Regions from separate parts of the Desmospora activa DSM 45169 genome, predicted to be linked through region 4. Evidence: riboswitches for the same ligand, from Rfam matches in the RefSeq annotation. Region 4 holds a riboswitch; each other region holds the start of a gene.
What was found. A riboswitch is a leader RNA that binds a small molecule or an ion and turns the genes downstream of it on or off. The one in region 4 is predicted to bind S-adenosylmethionine.
Positions count from the first base shown of each region.

Region 1: linked by a shared signal. The riboswitch ahead of C8J48_RS09865 (ECF-type riboflavin transporter substrate-binding protein) and the one ahead of C8J48_RS19175 (YezD family protein) in region 4 are both predicted to bind S-adenosylmethionine.
Region 2: linked by a shared signal. The riboswitch ahead of C8J48_RS10610 (aminotransferase class I/II-fold pyridoxal phosphate-dependent enzyme) and the one ahead of C8J48_RS19175 (YezD family protein) in region 4 are both predicted to bind S-adenosylmethionine.
Region 3: linked by a shared signal. The riboswitch ahead of C8J48_RS14830 (methionine ABC transporter ATP-binding protein) and the one ahead of C8J48_RS19175 (YezD family protein) in region 4 are both predicted to bind S-adenosylmethionine.

Region 1 covers NZ_PZZP01000001.1:2,022,014-2,025,923, forward strand. Annotated here, with positions in the region: gene C8J48_RS09855 (GNAT family N-acetyltransferase) at 21-899, opposite strand; gene queF (preQ(1) synthase) at 962-1,378, opposite strand; SAM riboswitch class I at 1,753-1,866, shown strand; gene C8J48_RS09865 (ECF-type riboflavin transporter substrate-binding protein) at 1,957-2,517, shown strand; gene C8J48_RS09870 (ABC transporter ATP-binding protein) at 2,530-3,910, shown strand, end outside.
Region 2 covers NZ_PZZP01000001.1:2,184,150-2,188,059, reverse strand. Annotated here, with positions in the region: gene C8J48_RS10615 (ornithine--oxo-acid transaminase) at 1-934, opposite strand, end outside; SAM riboswitch class I at 1,188-1,299, shown strand; gene C8J48_RS10610 (aminotransferase class I/II-fold pyridoxal phosphate-dependent enzyme) at 1,376-2,578, shown strand; gene C8J48_RS10605 (aminotransferase class I/II-fold pyridoxal phosphate-dependent enzyme) at 2,583-3,764, shown strand.
Region 3 covers NZ_PZZP01000002.1:326,135-330,044, forward strand. Annotated here, with positions in the region: gene C8J48_RS14820 (MetQ/NlpA family ABC transporter substrate-binding protein) at 1-112, opposite strand, end outside; gene C8J48_RS14825 (methionine ABC transporter permease) at 140-796, opposite strand; gene C8J48_RS14830 (methionine ABC transporter ATP-binding protein) at 780-1,787, opposite strand; SAM riboswitch class I at 1,861-1,970, opposite strand; gene C8J48_RS14835 (sugar transferase) at 2,382-3,023, opposite strand; gene C8J48_RS14840 (SDR family oxidoreductase) at 3,172-3,910, opposite strand, start outside.
Region 4 covers NZ_PZZP01000001.1:654,308-658,217, reverse strand. Annotated here, with positions in the region: gene C8J48_RS03190 (sulfate permease) at 1-580, opposite strand, end outside; gene C8J48_RS03185 (phosphoadenylyl-sulfate reductase) at 596-1,309, opposite strand; gene C8J48_RS19175 (YezD family protein) at 1,402-1,557, opposite strand; SAM riboswitch class I at 1,635-1,742, opposite strand; gene C8J48_RS03175 (helix-turn-helix transcriptional regulator) at 1,912-2,169, opposite strand; gene C8J48_RS03170 (helix-turn-helix domain-containing protein) at 2,308-2,721, shown strand; gene C8J48_RS03165 (phosphatidylglycerophosphatase A family protein) at 2,792-3,337, opposite strand; gene C8J48_RS03160 (DNA polymerase III subunit alpha) at 3,404-3,910, opposite strand, start outside.

The DNA.
Region 1 (3,910 bases), 1.4 Mb from region 4:
GAAGCAACTTCAAGTTGTGGCTAGTATTTTTTCACCATCCATACCTGAGCGAGGGAGTGGGTAAATCCAACGGATTCCAATATCCTCACAACTCGCTCATCTGTAGTGCTCAGATTAAACGTACTCCTTTTACAGGCGGTATCCAACGGCGAAAAAGCTGCTTGTATCAGAGAACGGATAACGGCATCCGGATCGTTTGCCCCTGGTTTTGTACGACATTGATACAAAATGATTGCTTCCAATGTTCCATTAGTGTGATAAACACGTTTAAAGAGGGCATAACCAACCGACTCCCCATCTCCGTCACGAACAATAGCCGCCATGCCGTCCTTGATTCCCTCCCAGTCTGTTTGCCAAGGGGACAGTGACGGATAAAATGATAACGATGACACTTCACCGGCGCTTCCGATCTGTACCCGGTATGACTGCCGCTCTTTTAACAACGCAACATCCAGCGTCCCCGTTTTTTCCAGAAAAAGCAGCCGGTCAACCACACGATACCCCATCTTCTCATACAGAGAAATGGCTTTTTTATTCTTTTCAAAGGCTTCCAATGTGGCGATCTCCACCTGTTCCCGTTGATACAGAGCCATTGTCGCTTCCAGCAACGCTGTGCCCAGCCCTTTTCCCCGGTAGGGTACCGCTACACCGGTTCCTCCGTTCCATGCCGCTTTTCTCCCCTGTACCGTTCTTAGCCCGTTTAGCACGATCCCCACCGGTTCCTCTCCCGCAACGGCCACCAACGATCGCGCCGGGGACAGCCCTTCTATACCCATCCGTTGGACAAATCGATCCACCGTCATCGTAGCATCCACCAGATATCCTTCAAAACAGCGGTTCCATATTTGTGTCGCCTCTTCAAACGAGTATTCATGTAACGATCGAAATACCATCTCCATGAGATCCCCTCCTTTTTTTGATTGAACCAAAAAAACCCGGCTTACGCCAGGTCATTCATATGTTATTCCCCCGTCCACTCCGCCACCACACGCGTGCCAAGCCCACCACGGGCGTTCCATAAAGCTTCCACCTTCATCCACTTTGGTTTGGACACTGCCACCAGCTCCTCCAAAATACGACGGGTGGCGTGCTCTTGATAGATGCCCACATTGCGATAGGAGGTAAGGTAGTATTTTAACGATTTCATCTCAATCAGATGGCGACCCGGGACAAACGAAATCGTAATCTCTGCAAAATCAGGCAAACCCGACCATGGACATACCGAGGTAAATTCAGATGTAGGAATCTCCACTTCTATGTCTTTACCCGGATATTCATAAGGAATCGTTTCCAAGATATCAGTCATAATCGCCGACTCATCTTGAATGTCGAAGCGGATATTTTGATATTTACTGTGGTCCACATTAATCTCTGCCATCCATTTCTCCCCCTTTGATCCACTCTCATCATACCGCGATCCATTTTACCATACAACGCAACCTCGAGAAATTGACACTGGTCCACTCTCGTCCATAAAAAAATTAAGGCTCATACGAACGTTAGTTCTTGACACCGTCGATCGATTGGATTAAGATTAAAACATCCCTTTCTCGACCCAGTTAGAATCATGTCTTCTCTATCTTGGTCTACCCCTTAAAAACGGCTTTTGGCCGTTCTTTTTTTATTTGACGGGAAACAGAAACCAATGCATCTCCCGCTGTCGAAAACCTTGACGACCTTATCGATCTATACTAATATATCTTTTGGTATTATGTACTTTTGTCGTATCTTTTTTTCAAAACTACATACTTGATCTTATCAAGAGCGGCGGAGGGATTTGGCCCGATGAAGCCCAGCAACCTATTTGACCGCAAAAAAGGTGCCACATCCAACAGAGATCACCAGATATCTTCTGAAAGATAAGATGAACGACACACCGTCCCACTCTTTCCTTCGGAAAGGGTTTTTATTTTGCACGATCGCGTTCCACCAAATCTTAAAAAAGGAGCGGATACCATGTTTACTTCCCTTTTTCAATTGAACACCAAAACCGTCGTCACGATCGGCATCGGATCAGCTTTATACGGAATATTGGGCTTATTGGGATTTCCGATCGCACCCAACACCTTTATTAAGCCTGCTGTTGCCCTATTGGTGATCTTTGGGGCATTGTTTGGACCGGTGGTCGGGTTTTTGATCGGGTTTATCGGGCATCTCCTGACCGACCTCATCTCCGGTTGGGGCATTTGGTGGGGATGGGTGTTAAGTTCCGGCATCACCGGTCTGTTTATGGGGTTGGTATTTACCAATAAGGGCTTTAGCGTCAACGATGGCCAAGTCAAGGGAAGACATCTCGTCTTTTTGGCCATCTCCGGCCTTATCGGCATTATCATTGCTGTCTCGTTAGCCGGAGCACTCGATGTGTGGTTGATGTCAGAACCCGCCGACAAAGTCGTGCTGCAAGTGATCGGCGCCTCGGTCGCCAATGTCATCGTATTGGGGGCATTGGGGATTCCTGCCGTCTTGGGCTTAACCAAATGGAACCGGCGTAACACCAACTTAAAACTGGATGTTTAAAGGAGTCCGCTCATGTCTGCCATCCTTTCGTTTCAGGATTTTAGCTTTCGCTATAAACATGTATCCAACCCGACGCTAAAAAAGATCAACCTGGACATTCAAGCAGGGGAAATGATATTGATCGCCGGACCAAGCGGTTCCGGCAAATCGACACTGGCCCATTGTATCAATGGGCTTATCCCCTTTTCATATCCCGGGGAGATCACAGGGGAGCTTTTCATCCGTGGAGTTGCTCCTCAACCGAAACATCTGTCCGATATCAGCCGTGTGGTGGGTACCATCCTCCAGGATCAGGATGGTCAGTTTGTCGGTTTAACCGTAGGAGAAGATGTTGCGTTTGCTTTTGAGAATGAGGGCATTCCCCTGGAACAGATGAAAATCGAGGTCAAGCACGCACTGAATATGGTCGATATGCTGCCCTGGATCGATCGAAGCCCCCATGAATGTTCCGGCGGGCAAAAACAGCGGGTTTCTTTGGCCGGTATCCTCTCTATGTCTTGTGATGTGCTTCTGTTTGATGAACCCCTTGCCAACTTGGATCCCGCCAGTGCGCAACAAGCGATGGCGTTAATTGTTGAAATTGGGCAACGCACCGGTAAAACGGTAATTATTATTGAACATCGGATTGAAGATGTCCTGCGCCAACCGATTGATCGCATGGTGATTATGGACCAAGGAAGTATCCAAGCGATCGGCACACCGGATGAATTGCTCGCTACCAGCATCCTACGGGATGTCGGCTTGCGGGAACCGTTATATGTCGAGGCTCTCAAACACCTTCAGCCTGAGTGGAAACCGACGGATCGCCTCAGCAACATCCGTCACATCCTGTCCCCTTCACTTACACAAGCGTTGCACAACTGGTGTCGACCGGTCCCAGTAACAACCGATGCCGATCATAAATCTACAGTGTTATCTCTGGAAAACGTTCGCTTCGCCTATAACCACGGACCCGAAATCCTCCAGGGGATCACTTTTGATCTCCATGAAGGCGAAATTGTCTCCATCCTGGGGAATAATGGCGCCGGCAAGTCGACATTGGCCCACTTGATCACCGGTATGTATACCCCTACCAACGGTGATATCACTCTCAATGGAAAAAGCATCCGTCACTGGTCCATTAAAAAACGCGGACAACCAATCGGCTATGTCATGCAAAATCCCAACCAGATGATCACACAACAGTTGGTAACCGAGGAGGTAGCGCTGGGGTTAAAAATGAAGGGGACAGATCTAAAGCAAATCGATGAAAAAGTGCGGGAAGTACTAGAGACCTGCGGGTTATATCCGTATCGCAACTGGCCCATTTCCGCTCTCAGTTATGGACAGAAAAAACGAGTTACCGTTGCAGCTATACTGGCATTGGAACCGCAAGTGATCATCCTGGATGAAC
Region 2 (3,910 bases), 1.5 Mb from region 4:
AGCGCTGCGGTAGATCGTCCTCCACCATGACATCCAAAGCTGCGATTGAAACAGCACAAGCCAGCGGGTTCCCACCAAAGGTAGATCCATGGGAACCAGGTTCAAAAACACCGAGAATCTCCTCGTCGGCGGCAACGGCGGAGATGGGTAGAATCCCACCGCCAAGGGCTTTTCCCATGATAATTAAATCCGGTTTTACTTCTTCCCAATCACAGGCAAACAGTTGACCGGTCCGTCCAAACCCGGTCTGGATTTCATCAGCGGCAAACAGTACACGGTTTTCGCGGCAGATGGCGGCAGCATTTTTAAGGGATCCTGGTGGGGGTACGATCACACCCGCCTCTCCCTGGATCGGCTCCACCAAAAAAGCGGCGGTATTTGGAGTGATGGCTCGGCGCAGGGCTTCTTCATCTCCGTAGGGGATCACCTTGATTCCAGGAAGCAGGGGACCGAAACCGCGTTTGTATTCATCGTTGGAAGAGAGGGAGACGGCAGCCAGGGTGCGACCATGGAAGTTCTCTTCACAGACGATGATTTCCGCCTGGTCCGCGGGGACTCCTTTTGCATCGTAGGCCCAGCGGCGCACCGCTTTGATGGCGGTTTCAACCGCTTCCGCCCCGGTGTTCATCGGCAATACCATCGATTTACCTGTCAATTGGGACACCCGTTGGTAAAAAAGTCCCAGTTGGTCATTGTGAAATGCGCGGGAAGTGAGGGTTACTTTATCCGCCTGCTCTTTTAAGGCTTGGATCAGTCGCGGATGGCGGTGGCCGTGGTTGAGGGCGGAATATGCGCTCAACATATCCATATATCGGTTGCCGTCTGCATCTTCCACCCACACCCCTTCCGCCTTTGCGATGACGATCGGCAGCGGGTGGTAGTTGTGGGCGCCATATTTTTCCGTCAATTGGATCATGGTTTGATTTTGTGACATTCGGATTCCTCCTTGCGACGCGGGATAGCCGCTCTGCTCGATGGGGCTCACTTTTTTAGTGTATACCAGCAAGCCCCATCTAGAGAAGGTTTTGCAGTGAAATGAATAATATTACGGTCAGCTGTATAGTATTGTGTTGCATTTGCTAAATCATGATCCCTTTTTTGTAATCTGCTCTTGACGATGCACCTGGACCTCGATATAATGAAACACAAGTTTTATGCATTGTGCGACAATTTTATAGGTAAACTGTCTCTTATCAAGAGCGGCGGAGGGAACGAGCCCGATGAAGCCCGGCAACCCCGACAGATGTGTCGGAAGGTGCCAATTCTCGCAGGTCCGGTTAGGGATCTGACAGATAAGGGGGGAGAATCCCTGAAACCATCCCTTCCTTATCGGAAGGGTTTTTAATTTGGAGGATAAAGCAAGGGAGAGAGAACGATGGATCGAGATCGATGTCATCATAACCAGGAACGTTTACACCGGGAGACACTGTTGGCCCAGATTGGAAACGGTCGGGAGGAGCGAACAGGGGCAGTCAGCTTTCCCGTTTATCACTCTACTGCTTACCAACATCCGGCGTTAGGTGAATCGACGGGGTATGATTATACCCGTACCGCCAACCCCACCCGCACAATCTTGGAAGATGCGATTGCTGAATTGGAAGGCGGCGATGCCGGTTTTGCGACCAGCTCCGGCATGGCGGCGATTCAAACGGTGATGGGCCTTTTTTCGCAGGGGGATCACCTCATTGTTTCGTTGGATTTGTACGGCGGAACCTATCGTTTATTTGAAGAGGTGTTAAGCCGATACGGTTTATCTTTCAGTTATGTTGACCTTAGGGATGTAGAAGCGGTAAAGGCGGCGGCTACTCCTCATACCAGGGGGATTTTTGTCGAATCACCCACCAATCCCTTGATGCGGGTGACGAATATTAAGGCCATCTGCGATATCGCCAATAAGTGGGGTTGGCTTTCTATCGTCGATAACACCTTTATGACACCCTATTGTCAGCGTCCGTTGGCGCTGGGAGCGGATGTGGTCCTACACAGTGGTACCAAATACTTAGGCGGTCACAATGATGTGCTAGCGGGGTTGATTGTCACTAAGGGAGAGGAATTATCCGCTAAAGTGGCTGCCTTACACAACGGAATTGGAGCGGTCCTCTCCCCCCAGGACTCGTGGTTGTTGATGCGCGGGATGAAGACATTGGCCCTGCGGATGGAAAAACATCAGGAAAATGCGATGGCATTGGCACAGTTTTTGCAGAACCATCCCGCAGTGGATGAGGTGTTTTATCCCTCCCTCGACCCTGAGGAACGAAAGATACAGGAAGCACAGAGCGACGGATTTGGCGGAATGCTCTCCTTCCGCATCCGCGAGGCGGAGTGGGTACCGGAATTTCTACGCTACCTGCGTTTGATCTCCTTCGCCGAAAGTTTAGGGGGAGTGGAAAGCTTGGTTACTTATCCCGCCACCCAGACCCACGCCGACATTCCTGAACCGATACGGCGTAAAGTGGGTGTTTGTGATCGGTTGTTGCGCCTGTCAGTGGGAATTGAGCATTTGAACGATCTGACCGCCGACCTGTCTTATGCTTTGGACCAAGCCCGCTCGACGGTTACCACGGGAAAGGGTGTGTAAAGCGATGAAGTTTGAAACACGGTTACTGCACAACGGCAACGAAATTGATCCGATTACTGGGGCGGCCAGTATCCCGTTGTATCAGGCCTCCACTTTTCACCAAGCGGATGTGGACCAGCCCGGTGTCTATGATTATGCCCGCTCCGGCAACCCTACCCGCCACGCGTTGGAAGAGACGATTGCTCAGTTGGAAGGTGGGTGTCGCGGGTTTGCCTTCGCTTCCGGAATGGCGGCGATCTCCAGTACTTTGTTTCTCTTTTCCACCGGGGATCATTTGGTTGTCTCCAACGATCTGTACGGGGGAACCTTTCGCGTTCTGACCGAAGTGTTGCCGCGGATGGGGATTGAGGCCGATTTTGTGGATACGACTGATCTGGCGGCGGTAGAGGCAGCGGTCAAACCTCATACTCGAGCCATTTATGTGGAAACCCCTTCTAATCCTACGCTTAAAGTGACCGATTTACGGGGGATCGCCGAGATTGCCCAGCGCCATGGTCTGCTCACTGTTGTTGATAATACCTTTCTCACCCCGTATTTTCAGCGTCCCTTGGAGCTGGGGGCAGATATTGTCATTCACAGCGCAACCAAATTTATCGGTGGCCACAGCGATGTCGTCTCCGGATTGGTAGCGGTAAAAGATGTGGATGTGGCAAACCGCCTCTATGGATTGCAAAATGCCTTGGGTGCGGTGTTGGGTGTGCAGGATTCTTGGCTGACGATGCGGGGGTTAAAAACCTTGGCCACCCGGATGGAAGCGGCTACTGCTTCTGCTGAACGTATTGCAAAAGCCCTTTCCCGCCATCCACAAGTTAAACACGTCTACTACACCGGCTTGCCCGATCACCCCGGTCATCAGCTACAAGCGTCACAGGCGAGTGGCCATGGCGCGGTTCTCTCCTTTGATCTGGGAAGCGGGGAAAAGGTGAGGGAAGTGTTGTCACAAGTGAAACTTCCTCTCGTCGCCGTCAGTTTAGGGGCGGTGGAAAGCATTCTCTCGTACCCCGCCCGTATGTCTCATGCCGCTATGCCGCGGTCGGAACGGGAAGTCAGAGGCGTGACCGAGGGCTTATTGCGCCTCTCCGTCGGCTTGGAGGATGCCGGCGATCTCTTGGAAGATCTGGAACAGGCTATCGACGGCCGTCGCTTTGTTTCCATCGCCTCCGAATGGCGGGCCTCCATCGTATAACGACAACGTATAGCCGTTATAGGCGGTTCAGATTGATGACAAACTACTGGAATGGTTAGAAAACAGAGGGAGGGGTAGTTATCCGGCGAGCGACTCTGCCACGCATGGAGCGAAGACGGATAACCACCCCGACCATCCCGCGACCA
Region 3 (3,910 bases), on a different contig from region 4:
CTTGGCTCGCCCCCACTTTTAATGTTTGTTCCCCTTGGCTTTGGCCACCTCCACATGCAGTCAAAACCAAAGCCAACGATAAAATTAGCAGCGTTAACCACCGTTTTTTCATTTGATCATTTCCTTTCCCATTTTCGTTTTATCGTTTATCCAAGCGGCGGGCTAATCGATCTCCGCCCCATTGGACGATTTGGACCAACAATACGAGCAAAATACCGCATACAACCAGCATTGCATCGTTAAAGGACTGAAAACCGAAGCGATAAGCGGCATCCCCCAGTCCTCCGCCACCCACGACACCAGCCATGGCGGAAAAGCTGATCAGAGTGACACAGGTAACAGTGAGACCTGAAACCAAAGCCGGTGTCGCTTCCGGCAGCAGCACCCGCGTCACCACGCGCCACTTGGTGCTGCCCATGGCCTGTGCCGCCTCAATCACGCCTTTATCCACTTCACGTAAGGCCGTCTCCACCATACGGGCATAAAACGGGGCCGCACCTGCGATCAGTGGAATTGTGGCCGCTGTTGGCCCCAAGGTGGTTCCCACCAACAGTTGTGCAACTGGAAACAAAAACAGAACCAACACGATAAAGGGGACCGCACGAAATAAATTGACAAAAGCGGCAATGATTCGCTGTAACCACGGTTGGGCTGCAATCTGTCCACGATCAGTGATCACCAGTAGGATTCCGAGAGGAATACCGAAGAGGGCGGTAAAAAAAGTGGAGATCGCGACCATATACACCGTCTCACCGCTTGCCTGCCAAACCAGCGGCCAATCAACTTCCGCTAACACCTGCCGTCACCTCCTTCTCCGATCGCTCTCGAAACCGTATCGCCACTTTTTCTACGGTTGAAGGCTCCCCTTCCAAGGAAACCGTCACCGCTCCATCCACAGTCAGTTCCCCTGCTACTAAGTGAATCCGGACTCCATTTGTAGCGGCTTCCTTTTGCAGATGCGGTAACAACTCCCTCCAGTCGTCGACTGAAAACTGCAGCCAGACACTAGTTTCTGCGTCGGCCTGGGGTTGCTCCGCTCCTTCCAGCAATGTCTGCTTCACAAATTGGGCGGTTACTTCATGGCGCGGCCGTTGGAAGATCTCTTCCACTTCCCCCAACTCAATCACACTGCCCCCGTCCATCACTGCCACCCGCTGACAGATGGCGCGAACTACGCTCATTTCGTGTGTAATCAGCAGCAGTGTAATTCCCGTGTCGCGGTTGATTTCCCGCAACAATTGCAGGATGGAGGCTGTCGTCTCCGGATCGAGGGCGGATGTCGCCTCATCACACAACAACACCTTGGGATCGTTGGCCAAAGCACGGGCAATGCCGACACGCTGTTTCTGCCCCCCTGACAGTTGTGAGGGATATGCCGTTGCCCGTTCTTTTAATCCGACACGATCCAACAGCCGCTTCACCCGCTCCTCAATTTCGTCCTTAGGGATTCCTGCCACTTCCAAGGGGAATGCCACATTTCCCCATACCGTTCGTGACCATAACAGGTTAAAGTGTTGAAAAATCATTCCCATCTGTAAGCGCGCCTGGCGCAACTCTTTTTCATTTAAGTGGTGAATGGCTTGACCGTCCACATACACTTCTCCGGACGTCGGTTTTTCCAATCCGTTTACCATTCGCAGGAGCGTGCTTTTACCGGCACCGCTTCTGCCGATAATGCCAAAGATCTCACCTTGTTGAACATCGATATTTACTCCGGATAACGCTGTCACCGGCTGATTTCCTCTTTTTACGGGAAACTGTTTGGATACTTCTTTCAGTTGAATCACAACCTACACCTCCCTTACAACATAAAAAAAACTTTCTGGCAGATACGCAGAAAGGTTGTGTCCAAACTCTCCACTCTCATCTGTCAGAACCTTTACCAGTTCCGCAGGAATTGGCACCTTTACCGCTATGCAGTCGGTTGCCGGGTTTCATCGGGCCAGTCCCTCCACCGCTCTGGATAAGAGAATCCAATTATTCCTATTGGTCGAGAATGATTTTAGCATGAGAAACGCAACCCGTCAATATTTTCGTTTTTGCGAACCGTTGATCGTCGTTTGTTAAGGGTTTTACCCAAGCATTACATTTCCTTTACAAATTGCCGTTCCCACACTATTTTCGGGGGATATGCCGTATAATAAAAACTAATCAAGAGGTCACGGAGGTGCCCTGTATGAATTACCCTGTTGTTGGTAAATCGTTCTTGTTGGGCATTTTCAATGCAACATGGATGAGTATTCCCCTGTGGTTTTTGTTATACCTTACCCTCCGTTTGGTTTTCTAATCGAGAGGTTTACATGAAAATAGAACCGATTATGGTGAAGAATAAAAAAGGTTGCCATTGATTGGCAACCTTTGTGTGTGTTGATGATTCATTTTTAACGCGCTCCGCTACCGGAGAGAACAACCCAGACGGTGCGGTACAGGATTTGCAGATCCAAGGCAAACGATTGTCGCCGAATGTAATACATATCCATAAAGAATTTTTCTTTGGGAGTAGCATCATAACCACCGTTCACTTGAGCCCAACCCGTCAAACCCGGCTTAATGGTTAGCCGCTTTTTAAAGTTGGGGATCTCTTTGGCGAACTTCTCCGTAAACACCCGTCGTTCCGGACGTGGACCGATCAGACTCATATCCCCGTGCAAGACATTGATCAATTGTGGCACTTCATCGATGCGAGTCTTACGAATAAAGCGGCCCACTCGTGTGACGCGCGGATCATCCTTGGCAGCCCACTGCGGTCCATTTTTCTCAGCGTCAATCCGCATTGATCGCAATTTAATCACATGAAATGGTCGACCGTTTAACCCCACTCGTTCTTGCTTATAAAAGACCGGACCTCTTGATTCCAGTTTAATGGCAATCATCGTCAATACCATGACAGGAAGAATAAACACTAAGAGCGCAATCGAAAATAAGATTTCAAGTATTCGCTTTGCCACAGGATACATTCCTGTTTGCTCATGCGATGGTTGAAGATCAACCGAACTCGCTTGCGAATCGCTTTCGTAAGCCATCGCTTTTGAACGCATCCGCAAACCACTCCTGCCGTAATAAAAATAGTTGAAAACAGTAATCACTTACCAGAACTTCACCAACTGGTAACCAGTATACTGGAGATCTAACCGGTTGGCAATACGCGATTAGGCGTATTTTACGTTATCTTTACAATTCTGTTACAGCCGTTCCACGCTGGAGTAAAACCCTGTTTTGCAAAAGGTAATCCAAGCTTTGTATAAGGCCTTCTTCCAGGCTGACCTTAGGCTTAAACATCAGATGGCGTCGCGCTCCGTCAATATCAAAATAACTATGTTTAATATCCCCTTCTCTGTCAGGACCATAGGAAACAGAAATCGGTTTATTTGACACCTTTTTCAAAAGCTGTACCAACTCATTAATGGAAGTGGAAATACCCGTTCCAATATTGAGCACTTGGTTTTCGGCCCGTGACAGTGCCGCGATATTGGCAGCGGCAATATCGGATACATGAATATAATCCCGGGTTTGTTCCCCATCCCCGTCAATTCGGAGTGGTTCCCCCTTCAAAATGCGCTCCAGGAAGATGGCAATCACCGCCCCCTCCCCTTTGCTGATCTGCCGTTGCCCGTAAACATTGGCATAGCGCAAAATGGTAAAGGGGATTCCATAGAGATCTTGATACGCTCTTAGATAGTACTCCGGTGTAAATTTGGAAATCCCGTAAGGAGAGAGCGGATTAACGGGATGGTTTTCATCGATCGGCAAATATTGCGGATTTCCATAAACCGCTGCGGAAGAAGCGTAGATAAACTTGCTAACTCCACACTGACGAGCAGCCTCCAACAAGCGGATGGTTCCATGGATATTAATATCGGCGTCTCCCAGCGGCTGATCGACTGAAAAGGGAACACTGGATTGGGCCGCT
Region 4 (3,910 bases):
CGATGGCGTTAGCAACGTTGTTCATCCCGGCAGAGAAAGCCTCCAAGAAGCCGGTAACTACCACCAACAAGGTCAACCATCGTTTCCAGCTCGCTCCCAACAGTGCAGGGTAAGCCCGCTCCAATCGTTGGATTCCCTTTCCAGCGACAAAGGCGAGGATAAACGCGGTCACCGGCGTTAGGAGCCAAAAAGCGACAATCACCGTCAAACTGGATAGATACAATGCCTGAAAGGCAATACCCACACCCACGACTGCCCCCACCGTCACTTCACTGGTAGACAGCGGAATTCCGATGAGATTGGCAATAAACAGGGAGAGGCAAGCGGAAGCTAATATAATGACAGCCACTTCCACCGACAACAGATTGGAAGGAACAATCCCTTCCCCCACTGTTTTTACCACTTCGCCGCCGCCGATGGTCGCACCGAGAATCACGCCCACCCCACAGAGCAACAGAGCCACCCGGCGCCGTGAAACAGCACCAGAACCATAGGCTACCCCCATGGACGCCGCAGCTCCGCTAGCACCGATATTCATAGCGAAAAAACAAGCGACTGCAATCGCAACTACAAATGACATGAACGTCTCCTCACCTTAGGAGTGCAATCCGCACTCGGTCTTCTCCTTGCCGGTCCACCGTCCGGAACGGAGATCTTCTCCGTCTTTTACCGCTTTTGTGCACGGCACGCAGCCAATACTGGGATATCCTTGATCATGAAGGGGATTGTAAGGCAGATCCCGCTCGCGGATAAAGGCCCAGACCTCATCCCACGTCCAGTGGATCAACGGACATACTTTGATCGATTGAAAACGTTTATCGTGATTGAGAAACGCCGTAAAGCGTCGGGTGGGAGACTGCTCACGACGCAATCCCGATATCCAAGCAGGCACACCCTTTAGCGCCCGTTCCAGCGGAATCACTTTGCGCATGCGACAACATTGATCCGCCTCTCGCTTCCACAGCGCATCACCGTATTGCTTCGCTTGTTCCTCCACCGTCAGATCCGGTTTCACCCGCTCTACCACCAAGCGAGGATAACGTTCCTCCACCCGCTGGATCAGATCATATGTCTCAGGAAAATGTAGGCCGGTATCCAAAAATACCAAACGGGCATCCGGCTTTACTTCTGAGATTAACTCGATCAGGACGGCACTCTCCGCTCCAAAGCTACAAGCGTATACCAAATCGTCTCCATACGTTTGCACCGCCCAGGAAAGGACCGCTTTCGCTCCCCGATCATCCTGATTAATGGAGAACGACGGCTTTTTACCTTCATCCCAATTGTCGTAGGTTAATCTGGATTCCATCCTTCTCCCTCCTTTCAAGCATCAAAAAAGACGGTCGGCCCCTATTGATGGTACCGACCGCCTCCAGTTTGTCTGGTCAGCGATTTGTTTTTTCAGCGAATGCGAACCTTTTCGTTTTTCTCCAACTGAATCACCTTACCGTCCTGAACAACCAATGTGATCGATCCATACTTCATCGTCTCCAACATCTTTTCAATATGGTTGGAAACCACTTTAAAATCGACGCTATCTTTTTCTCCCACCCCAATCCCCTCCCTGTGAAAATAATGAAAAAAATAGCCTCGTCCATTTTGGAGAGACTGGGGGGTATACAAGATCGACCCGCATCTTATCTTCCAAAATGGAAACCATTTTGTCGGAATTAGCACCTTGCTTCAAATCGCAGGTTGCCGGGTTTCATCGGGCCGAATCCCTCCACCCCTCTGGATAAGATTTAGTTCCATATTATTGAGTTCACGCAAAGAAGTCAAGGTTTTTCTATCGGATTAATTGTTGATCCTGATTCTCCCTTTTTTTGTTGTGGAAAATCCCGATTAGACGCCCGCTTTCGCAATAATAAGACCCAACGATCCCACCAGGGCAATCGCAACCATTCTCCCACCTTAACCTTCAAAATTCTTGTCACCTTCATTCTCTATTTTTCCTGTTTGATGTTCCTCATCCTCCTGCTGAAAAAACAAATACTCAACTGAGACTCCATAAAATTGCGCCAACTTCAGCTTAATATCATCCCGCGGTACACGACGGCCGTTTTCATACATCTGCAGTGCACTGACGCTGATGTGTAATTTGCTTGCCACTTCGGTTCGGGGCCTTACTCCACGTAAACATACCAACTTTTTCGCCATTATATCCCTCATACGCACCACCCAACACATGAAGTGCTACTAATTATTATAAATTACAATAAGTGTATTTGAAACACTTGAGGTACAAATTCTGTCTACTTCACACGATATGTGTTAAAATGGATGAGAGATGAAAGGGGGCACTTCACCATGTCTTTGGGAAAACGTCTGCGCACCTTGCGTATACGCCGGAACATGCGCCAGGAAGATGTCGCCAACCACCTGGAAATTAGTAAGAGTGCCGTCGGGATGTATGAGCGGGACGACAGGGAACCTTCCTTGGAGACATTGCGAAAATTGGCCGATCTATATGGAGTAACCACCGATTTTCTCCTCGGTCGCACGCTCTTTTCCTCCGATCCAAGGGAAGAAGGCCATTTTGAATCTAATTTGCGTGAGTTTTTGCAACAAGAAACATTACATTGGGATCATGTTCCCCTCACTAGCAAAGATGTATCCACCTTTCGCAATGTTGTTGAGTGGGGGATTCAGGAGAGAAAAACCTTGTACCGGGTTTCCCGGCCGCGGAAAAACAGCGAAGACCTTCATGGGAAAAAAGATTAATATCCATTCACACACAAAACAAGCAATCCAACTCTGTGGTTGAATCGCTTGTTTTCCTTTTTATCAACTCTCATGTATGCGATTGATCAGAAACACCCTTCTCGCTATTTTCCCCTTCATGCAGCGCAATATCCGCTCGATATCGTTCCATATCCGGATTTTCATGGGCAATGCGTGCCGATGCCGCTGCAGCGACACCGGCCACCAAATCGTCCAGAAAGACGTGGATGTGGCCATCCTTGTGATTGAGACGGCTAATGACGCCGAATTTGGTTTTATCCAGATATCCAAAGCTGGTTAAACCGATGGTTCCATAGATGTTGACAACGCTTAACGCCATAATCTCATCCAAGCCGTACAAGGGTTCATCCACTTCCATCATCCGCTGCAGTGGTGAAGGCAGCTGTTTCCCTTCCGCCAAGGTGTCCAGGGCAACACCAGTAATGATGGCATGCTGTACTTCTCGCTTTTGCAAGACATGCTCTACACTTTCCAAGCAGTGGGCTTTCTTTAACTCATCATTATACGGTCGTTGCAGTGTATAGACGATATCGGCGATCTCATCCAGTGAAACCCCTCGTTTTTGCAGCAAGTCTAGCACATGGCGGTAAAACATGAGCCCACCTTCTTCAATCAGAATTCTTCACGTATCATGCAATGCTTTATCGTATGTGTCGCGTGATCAGCGGGTGCGACCGCCAGTCTCTTTGATACGAAAGGTTGCGTTCCCCAGTATATCCTCTACCTTCTGCTTCAATTCTTCCGACGGACGCACCCCGTATTTCTCCACGGGAAGCTCTAAAAGCTGTCGGTTGTTTTCATAGAAAAGGCGAACCGGGGTCGTCCCTTTGTATTTTTGCAACAAACGCTTTAACTGGTCTAAAACAGCAGTGGATTCCCGTTCAGGGTCCACTTTGATATAGACAGCCCAGGAACGAGCCCGTTGTGGAGAGGATTGCGTCTTAACTTGGACTTCCCCCCGTGCGAAACGCTCTAAATCTTCCACGGTATCCGCCAATATTTTAACTCCTTCTTCGTGTTGATTGACTTTGCCCGATACTTTTAACGGCCGGTCAATTTGAAGCAGGGAACGATATTGGCTAAACACCCGTGGAAATACCACCACTTCTGCTTGTGAACTGTAGTCTTCCACCGTCGCAAACGCCATCGCATCCCCTTTTTTTGTGGT